DNA from 3 places in the Listeria aquatica genome. Region 3 is predicted to be linked to each of the others. Evidence: riboswitches for the same ligand, from Rfam matches in the RefSeq annotation. Region 3 holds a riboswitch; each other region holds the start of a gene.
The links. Region 3 has a riboswitch for thiamine pyrophosphate ahead of thiT (energy-coupled thiamine transporter ThiT). Riboswitches for the same ligand answer to the same signal wherever they lie in the genome.

Region 1 (3,283 bases), 820 kb from region 3:
AGCAATTACGATCCAATCTCCACGATGTACTGTAAAGGAAAGATCGGATAATATCCTTTTGTTTTTATATCCAACAATGGCCTTCTTACTTGTAAAGATACTTTCTCCTGTTTCTTGATTTTTTTCTTGCTTCTCTTTCTCTGAAAGAAAAGTATTCCAGTTCTTTGCTAATGGATTCTTCCTTGACGTAACAATTTCTTCCCAGGAAAAGGGAAACAAGGTTGGTAAGCGAATCCCTAGTTGAAGACATTCCTCTCTATAAGTTTGCAAGACTTGCTTTGGAACACCGTCATAACGAATCCTTCCATTTCTATCAAAAATAATGACTCGTGTTAGCCAATCTAAATATTCTTCGTAATCATGTTCAACGACAACCATCGTTTGATTCGCATCACGAGCAATTTCCCCAAGTAACTGAGCAAATTCTCGTCTTCCTAACGGATCCAACTGTGCTGTTGGTTCATCTAAAAATAGTACATCTGGTTGAAGCGCCAAAATACATGCCAATGCGAGTCGTTGCTTCATTCCTCCCGATAATTCATGAATTAAGGTCTCTTTTTTCTCATCTAAACCAACGAGCTGAAGAAAGTGATCGATCAATGCCTCCATTTCAAAAAATGAAATAGCACGATTTTCTAGACTAAATGCAACTTCTTCTCCAACGGTCTGCATACAAAATTGTTCGTTAGGATTTTGAAACAAAAAACCAGCCTGTCTAGCAGCAGCTACTTCGCCTACTACTTCCGCTTCTATGGATTTAGGAATTATCCCTGCAAGTGTAGCAAGCAAAGTTGATTTACCGCAACCACTCGGACCCAGTAACAAAATTTTTTCTCCTTTTTTAACAGATAAAGAGAGATTTTCTAGAGTTTGATGTTCATTTTCTTCAAAGCGAACGCTAGCTTTATTGCAGCCTATATCCATGACTACTTGACTTCCTTATTTTTAGCAACTGCATATCCGTTTAGGCTACCTGTTTTCTTTAAAGCTAAAACAACCAATTGTCCAAGTAATCCTCCTAATACGGCTCCGCTAACAATAGTTACAACTGTAGCCGTCGCAAACATTTGGGGTGTAAAGTAGCTCCATCCACTTGAAATCATCTGGTAGATGATAGAACCCACACCCGCAAGTGCCCCAGAAAGCATAACCGTGAAAGTAGAAAATTTCTTATAGGCAAATAGAGCAAAAGCTAATTCAGCACCTAAACCTTGAAAAATTCCAATTAGTAGCGAGGAAAGCCCAAAATGCGAGCCCGTAAAAACTTCCACTGATGCGGCAATAATTTCCGAAATAAGGGCCACTCCTGGCTTCTGAATAATAAGAGCAGTAATTGGACTTGCAATAATCCAAATACCAAACATCAAACTGCTTGTTATTGGCCCAAGTAAAGCAGAAAGAGGCAGATATAAAGTTGACCACCCTAAATACACAATGCCGCATACAATAGATAATACAACGACCAATACAATTTCTTTCATTTTCCATTTCATTTTTAAATTCCTTCTTTCCTCATGAACAAACTAAGCATACAAAAAACCACTTCAATTTTTTGAAGTGGTTCCAAAAGTACATAAACCCTTTGAAAGAAAGATTTATACCACTTCCCTACGCTAGTGCAAACTAGATCAGGTTCAAAGGGTCCGAAATCGTCTCAGCCAAAAGGCTCCCCTAGTGTTTATTCACATATTTTTTTCGTGATAATAATACCAGTTTATTTTTATAAAGTCAACAAACCCTTGAGAAAAAATAATAAATTTAACATTTCTGGAAAATCCAATAACGTTTTATTTCCTTTACTTTCGCCGTTTTCACAGTGCTTGCAAATCGGTACACATCACAAAACTCAAGCCTTCCACCCTCCGCAAAGAAAATCTGTCCATTAATTGCAGCCGTATTTCCATGCGTGATCACGCGCTCCACCATTACCTCACGAATTTGATTTTCTCTCTCTTCTTTTAAACTCTCAAGCAAGTTAGGTAACCCACTGATAATCTTTTTTTCATGGAGAACGTGGAGTGCTATGCCTAAATCCGCATACTCTGAGATCGTTTTTTGCTCTTGCTTAAGTAAGTCTAACGTAAAGTCTGCTACTATTTTCTTTCTTGGTGCATTTTCACAACTTTTGGGTAAACTAATTTTCATTTTGCCTTCCTCCTGTTTCTTGCAAATTTATTCACCAAAAAACAGCTTAGATCCCTATCTAAGCTGTCCGGTTATTTTTACGTTTTTCAAAATGTCGCAGTATCCAAAAACATAGAAGTGCTCCCACTGTCGCTCCACAAAAATCCAAAATAACATCTTGAACAAGCGGAGTTCGTCCGCCTGTAAAATGTTGATGAATCTCGTCACTTGCCGCGAACAGCAAAGGAACTAATAGTGCCACAAGAAAAGCCCAAAGCTTTTTCTTTCGCCATAAATACATTCCTGCAAATAAACTTGCTCCCATCAAGAAATAGGTCACAAAATGTGCGCCTTTTCGAATAAAAAACTCTAAAAATTTACTGTACCCCAAGTGCGCGATACTCACTTCATCATTTGCATATACAAAAGAAACGTGGGAAAGTAAACCTTCAAACGGTTTATTCGCTAATATTTTATCCATCACAGGTACAAGCGATTGTTCATCATACGTCTGTGAAGAAGATTTTAAGAGTGTCCCCATAATCACCAACACGCAGATAAAGCTTGCTATAATCCAAAATTTCTTCGTTTTTAACATCCAAAAATTCTCACTTTCAACAGATTCATTTTTTTATTATACCATCTGTTTATGAAAGAATGATGAAAAAAACTAAATAAATTTTTGTTTGGTTTGTTTGCGCCGATATACAAAAAAGTAAATCGAAAGCGGCCACCACAACACTGCAAAAATTGGATAAATCGCCCAAATCGTTTCTTTCGAAGTGATTACATTAACCACAATGAAAAAGATACTAATAAGAATCGTTGAAATAATAGAATAAGTCAACAGATGTCTCGCAAGCAATACTGAAAGCGGCCAAAATAGGCTAGCAGACGCTGGATAGATCCACCAAATTGCATCTGTTGTGACTGCATTCGCAACAATGAAAAACAAAATGAGCCAAGCGGTAGCAACGATTGAAAAAACGCGTGGGAAGTAACCGATTCCCACTGAAAGTGGCCACCACATAATCGCAAAAGTCGTAAAAATACTAAAAGGAAAGCCTGGCTCAAAGTAAATGTTCAGTAACACATAACTTAAAACGAGCACTAAACTAGCAAGGGTGGAATAGAAAAAGGATGCCGCACGTTGTCCCAT
Region 2 (3,283 bases), on a different contig from region 3:
CTAGTCGTTGTAAAAATACAATTCTCGCCCCGAGCCGCATAGGCATATCATGTAAGGATAGAAAAATTTTTACCATCCCATTTAATAGTAATAATATCAACATTTTTGATTTTAGGTTTTTTTCGCAACATTTCTTTTGAAAATAAATACAGCAATGTTTTAATAGCAAAAGCATGAGTAACAATCAGGACGTTTGGATTATTCAAGTGAATAAAATGATCAGCTGTATCTTTGAGAAAACTTTCCAATCTATCCGTAATCATATGAAACGGTTCAACCATACCTGTTATGTCGGATTTATAAATAATCTCATGAACTTCTGGCAGACGGAAATTAAGTTCTGAAAAATCATTTTGTATCTGTAATTCATTCATCATACTGGAAATAAACTTATTATTATTTTCTGCTTCCCAGCAGCCCAAACACCATTCGCGGAGTCTTTTATCAGTAATAACTTGCAGTTCATTTTGCCCCTGTGCAGTTAATATGGTTTTTCCAGTCTGTAAAGCTCTGGATGTATCACTGGAAAATGCAGCTGAAAATTGGACATTTTTTAGTTGCAGTCCTAGTTGTGAGGCTGTTTGGATTCCTCTTTCAGTTAATGGGGAATCTACCCAACCTTGTGCTTTATGTAAATGGTTAAGTAATGTTTCCCCATGTCGAGTAACATAGAAAGTAACTGTTGAATTCATGTTTTAGCCTCCGAAATAATCTTATCTAATCCCTTTACCTTATCAGCAATAGTCGAACCAAGAAATTACTAACATTGTACCAGACCCACCCGCCCAAAACAACGCTAAAGTAAAGGCGTAACGGCGGGATGTAGATATTAGAAGGAGAATATATTCCTTTGTTCTTCGACTTGGCGGTGTTGAAGTAAAGTTGTCTTCAAATTTAACAGACTATGGAATTTGTTCCGCTACTTCCATTGGATGGAATAGAGAATGTAGAATACTTAGACAGAGTAAAAATAAGAGAGCATTCAGTCATTATAGAAAGATATAGTTTGATGGTTAAAGCGGTCTTAGATAAATATAAAATTGAACAATTCTATCAATAAGTTGAAAATATGTGTTAGTTTTTGTGGATGGGGGCATTTTTTGCTTGTTTATTTTTAGCAAATCGAATTTTTTGTCAAAGTCATAAAGAACAACTATGTGATTTGGAAAGTAGTCATTACATTTGTCTGTCCATTATTTATTTTGGTGACAATGGGAGCAATTTTTTATGCCTTGTTAGGTGAAGGGGATAAATAGTAAATTATAATATAGGAAGATGTGAAAGATCGTGAATTGAATTTCAAGTCTAGAAGTTATAACTTTTAGACTTGTTTTGCTGTAACGAAAGAACAGGACTTTTCGTATAGTGATCTTAGTTTTGTTTTGAATAATTCAATACATTAAAGGGAATTGGAGGCCATTTTAAGATAAGCCGACAAAAACTATTCTGTATAAAAATCAGTTTTGGCTGAGTAAAATGGAGGAAAGTTGTCGCTTGGAATAGGCTATGTTATGATTGAAAAAAGTAAATAATGCAACACTAGGGGGGCCACGGTTGTGGCTGAGATAGGAAGTGTACTTTCTGACCCTTTGAACCTGTTTGTTAGTGCAAGCGTAGGGAAGTGGAAATTTCAAAAAGCAACGTGCTTTTCTATTTCTTTGTTTGTTTTTACATACATGGAAACAGAAAGTGCGTTTTTTTGTGCTAAGAAATAGGCGCATTTTTTCTAAAAGAAAGGATGATGGCTATATGGAATTTGTGAAGATTTGGGAAGAAGAAGCAAACGATGTTTGGCAGGAAAGTCTCAAACACCCATTTGTGCAGGGACTAGTAGATGGCACACTTGAAGAAGACAAATTTATTCATTATTTATTACAGGATTACTATTATCTAACACATTTTGTGAGAGTGATTAAACTAGCAAAAAGACAAGTATGTGATCCTAAAATTAAGAAAGAATTAAATCAAGTGCTTAGACGCCTAAGTGCCTCTGAGCTAAGCATGCGGCAAACCTTTTATCCTAGAGCTGGAATTAAGGAACAAAATCTACTTGTGGTACAACCGTCACCTGCAGCCTATCACTATACTTCTCATCTATATAGGACGGCTTTTGCTGATGAATTTGGAGTAACGATGGCTTCGCTTCTGCCTTGCTATGCGTTATATGCAGATATGGGCAATCTATATGCGAAGGAAAAAAGTCCAAATCCGCTTTATCAAGAGTTATTAACAAGCTATTCGGCGGATGAATATCAGGCAGCAGTTTTCTTGCAGAAAGAACTTGTGGAAAATGCAGCGCAAGATGCTGATAAAAAAGTACGTGAACAGATGCGAAAAAGCTTTTTAATCAGCGCAGAATTAGAAGTTGAGTTTTTCGATATGGCATTCCAAAAACAAATGTGGCGAGGTGTAAAAAATGCGACGATTTGATTCATTAGAGCAAGTGAAAAAGGGAAATCCATTAGTGCATAATATGACAAATATCGTTGTGGCTGGAGATTTGGCTGATGGTTTACTTGCGATTGGTGCTTCACCCATTATGGCATCGGCTTTAGAAGAAGTAGCCGAGATGGCGGAGAATGCTGATGTGCTTGTCATGAATATTGGCACGCTTGATGCTGAACTTGTTCGGGCGATGAAACGGGCTGGAGCAGCGGCGAATGAAGCAGGGAAGCCCGTTGTACTCGATCCAGTTGGTGTTGGAGCAACAAGTTTTCGCCGTGAAGTAGTAGCTGAACTACTTGAGACAATAAGGTTTACGGCGATTCGCGGTAATGCGAGTGAGATGGCCGTGCTCGCTGGTGTAGAATGGCAGGGCAAAGGTGTTGATGCAGGTAGTGATCATGTAGATCAAATCGAGATTGCACGACAAGTGGCGAAAAAGCACAAAACAATCGCCGTTTTGAGTGGAGCGAGCGATGTGATTTCAGATGGTAAACGGTTTGCGAAAATCACAAATGGTAGTTCACTTTTACCGAGAATTACGGGTTCGGGCTGTCTTTTGAGTGCGGTTTGTGGGGCCTTTATTGCGACTTTACCGATTGATGCGGCTTACATGGCGTGCCTTGAGGCCTGTGCGAGCTATGCGGTTGCTTCTGAATTTGCAGAAGAAAGCCTTAGTGCCAAAAATTTACCGGGATCATTTCGGCCAGCATTTCTGGATGCGCTCGCGAATTGGTCGAAAGAGGCCATTCAGGAGCACGTCTTCATTGAAGAAGGGAGGCATGCGGAATGAAAATTGCACAGGCATTAACAATTGCAGGTTCTGACAGCGGTGGTGGTG
Region 3 (3,283 bases):
CCCACTTCAATAACCGAGTCTGCAAGTGCAATGATGTCTGGATCATGATCAACAAGAACCAAAGTGTTTCCTTTTTGCTTCAAGCGTTTAAATACCTTTCCAATTCCGACTAAATCTTCAGGATGAAGCCCGACACTTGGCTCATCAAAAATGTAAAGAACATCAGACAAAGCACTGTTTAAATGTTTCGTCATTTTTAAGCGCTGTGATTCCCCGCCAGATAAAGTAGCTGTCTTCCGGTCGATCGTTAAATACCCTAGCCCTACAGCAGACATGCTTTCGAGCCGATTTCGCAAATCTTTTTGTATAACGGCCGTTTGATCCTCTTTAATCTTCTTCAAAAAACGAAGCAAATCCTCCGCTGACATTTTTGCACAATCTCCAATTGAATAACCTAAAATTTTGGCAGAACGAACCGTTTCGTTAACACGCGTCCCGTGACAATCTGGACATTCAACAGTGTTCGTTACACGTTTCAAATCAGCTTGATATTTTGCCCCATTTTTTTCAAGCAAGGATTTGCGAATTCGCTCAATCACGCCGACATATTCTGCTGTCTTTGGAAAGTGCTTCGTAGGATTTTCTGGTTTACTTCCCGTATCATAAAGAAGTTTCTCTAATTCCTGCGCTGAATAGTCTGCGATCTTTTTATGATTATCAAAATAACCCGATTCCGTATAACGTGAAAGACGCCACCCTCCAGGTTGAAAGGTTGGAAATTGAATGGCTCCTTCATTCAACGATTTTTCAAAGTCAATCAAAGCAGAAATATTGAAATCTGTCACTTCACCAATTCCTTGACACGTCTTACACATCCCTTGAGGATTATTAAAAGAATACACCATAGAATAACCAATAAAAGGTTGTGCAAGCCTTGAAAAAAGCAGTCTTAATCCAGTATAAATATCTGTCATCGTTCCAACAGTTGAACGGGCATTTCCCCCTACTTTTTTTTGATTGATGACAATCGAAACCGGTAAATTTTGAATGCGTTCTACATCTGGTTCCTCGTAATGCGGTAAAATTTGTTGAATATAGCTCGAATAGGTTTCGTTTAGTAGACGCTGTGACTCAGCTGCTAAAGTGTCAAACACGAGTGAAGATTTTCCCGATCCCGAAAGACCGGTTACAACGGTAATCTGTCCTTTTGGAATACTGACGGAAATATTTTTCAGGTTATTCGTTTTGGCGCCTTGTATGGAAATTTCTTCATGCATTCTTCTTCCTCCTCTACGCTCGCTTCTCACAATTCTTATTCTATGCTTTCTAGATAGAAATTCAACCATTACGCAAAAGAACGCTTCTCAAGTGAGAAGCGTTCTTCAATCCTTCCATTATTTAGGCAAAAAAAGTTGCGGTTTGATTTGGAGAATAATTGAGACAACAGCCCCTGCGACAAGGATCGTCGCTAAGCCACTTGCACCATTCATAACAAGTGAAAAGAGTTGAGCGCTCCAACCCTTAAATGCATAAGCGCCCCAAAAAACAACCCCAGCAACATAGTGCCAAAAATAACGAGCTACACCTCCAATAAACATGGAACTCCAAGCATAAAACTGAGCTTGCTTCATATTTTTTTGTTTAAGTGCTGCCTGGACATTTTTAGCAAATATTCCAGCAAAAGCAACAAAAGCAAAAGCGAGGATATATTCAATTAAAGCTTGGTTCCAAGTTAGAATATAGGCTTTTCCAGTTAAAAAATGGAGCAAACCCCAAAGTATGCCAGCGAAACCAGCTGCAAAAAAGCCGCGCCGCAGAGCAATCACATACATCGGAATCATTCCAAGCGAAATAGAGAAACTCGAGCCAAAATCAAGTGGAATGAAACTTAGCACCATTGCAATGGCTGCAAAAATAGCGCACTCAATCAAAATCAATAATCGTTTACTTACCATAAAAAATAAACTCCCTTCTTCTTTTGGTCAAAAACGTACCCCAGAAGAAAGCAGTTTTCCGGACTAACTAGAAAAGTGCAATCGCCACAATCCCTACGCTCGTTTTAACGAACAGGTTCAAAGGGTCAGAGTCTCGAAGACTCAATCTCAGCTAGAAGCTCCCCCTGTGGTAACGTTTATGTAGTTTGAACAAATTTATTATAAGGTGAATGCCCCAGAAAGTAAAGTTCTTTTATCTAGAAACTGTGAATTTCGGCTTGTTTCTTTTTGGAAAGTTTTGATAAAACAAGCTGATAACTATTTGTTAAGATGGCTTTCTCTAGTTCAAAATCGATCTTTTGATCTTGTGTTGTCACCACTGAAATCCAGTGTGTTTTATTGAGATGATACCCTGGAATAATCGCTTCATATTCTTCGCGAAGACGCTCCGCTTTATCAGGTTCACATTTCGCACTCACAAACAATTGCCCTTCTTTGTAGTGAATGAGCGCAAACATTTTTTCGCCAACGCGCATCACATGGAAATTCTCTCCAAATGGAAATGTTTCCACTGCGCCTTTAAGCGTTAAACAAAAATCGATACGTTTCTCTAGGTTAAATGGGTCTTTTTCTAACATAGCCATTCCCCCTTACTTTCCCATTTTAACATGAGAAAAACTTTATTTACAATTCAGAGCATGTTATGATAAGAGTAATGTGCTTTTTAGGAGGAAAAAAATGTTAACTGTTAGTAACGTTGGACTACGCTATGGCGATAAAAAATTATTTGAAGATGTTTCCATTAAATTTACACCCGGCAACTGCTACGGCTTAATCGGAGCAAATGGCGCTGGTAAATCTACGTTTTTAAAAGTGCTTTCTGGGGAAGTAGATTCACAGTCTGGAAGCGTGCATATCACACCCGGTGAACGACTTGCGGTTTTACAACAAGATCATTTCCAGTATGATGATGAACTCGTTTTAAATACTGTGATTATGGGACACAAAAAGCTTTATGACATTATGACCGAGAAAAACGCTATTTATATGAAACCTGATTTTAGTGATGAAGACGGTATTCGGGCTGCAGAGCTTGAAGGCGAATTTGGTGAACTTGGCGGTTGGGAAGCGGAAGCAGATGCAGCTATTTTACTAAAAGGGCTTGGTATCTCGCAAGATTTACATGATAAATACATGAAAGACTTAACCGGAAGTGAAAAAGTCAAGGTTTTACTTGCGCAAGCGCTTTTCGGAAAGCCTGATATTTTGCTCCTAGATGAACCGACCAACCACTTAGATATCCGTGCGATTCACTGGCTCGAAGAATTTCTCATCAACTTTGAAAACACCGTTATCGTCGTTTCTCATGATCGTCACTTCTTAAACAAAGTTTGTACACATATTGCCGA

Region 1: linked by a shared signal. The riboswitch ahead of HB912_RS00295 (ECF transporter S component) and the one ahead of thiT (energy-coupled thiamine transporter ThiT) in region 3 are both predicted to bind thiamine pyrophosphate.
Region 2: linked by a shared signal. The riboswitch ahead of tenA (thiaminase II) and the one ahead of thiT (energy-coupled thiamine transporter ThiT) in region 3 are both predicted to bind thiamine pyrophosphate.

Annotation. Positions count from the first base shown of each region.
Region 1 covers NZ_JAARRM010000001.1:39,123-42,405, reverse strand. The annotation lists gene HB912_RS00300 (ABC transporter ATP-binding protein) at 1-924, opposite strand, end outside; gene HB912_RS00295 (ECF transporter S component) at 927-1,493, opposite strand; TPP riboswitch at 1,589-1,683, opposite strand; gene HB912_RS00290 (hypothetical protein) at 1,759-2,145, opposite strand; gene HB912_RS00285 (VanZ family protein) at 2,204-2,722, opposite strand; gene HB912_RS00280 (hypothetical protein) at 2,795-3,283, opposite strand, start outside.
Region 2 covers NZ_JAARRM010000006.1:78,413-81,695, reverse strand. The annotation lists gene HB912_RS11810 (histidine phosphatase family protein) at 48-692, opposite strand; TPP riboswitch at 1,532-1,637, shown strand; gene tenA (thiaminase II) at 1,750-2,430, shown strand; gene thiM (hydroxyethylthiazole kinase) at 2,417-3,235, shown strand; gene thiD (bifunctional hydroxymethylpyrimidine kinase/phosphomethylpyrimidine kinase) at 3,232-3,283, shown strand, end outside.
Region 3 covers NZ_JAARRM010000001.1:854,623-857,905, reverse strand. The annotation lists gene HB912_RS04260 (ATP-binding cassette domain-containing protein) at 1-1,217, opposite strand, end outside; gene thiT (energy-coupled thiamine transporter ThiT) at 1,335-1,895, opposite strand; TPP riboswitch at 1,968-2,070, opposite strand; gene HB912_RS04250 (MmcQ/YjbR family DNA-binding protein) at 2,132-2,512, opposite strand; gene HB912_RS04245 (ABC-F family ATP-binding cassette domain-containing protein) at 2,613-3,283, shown strand, end outside.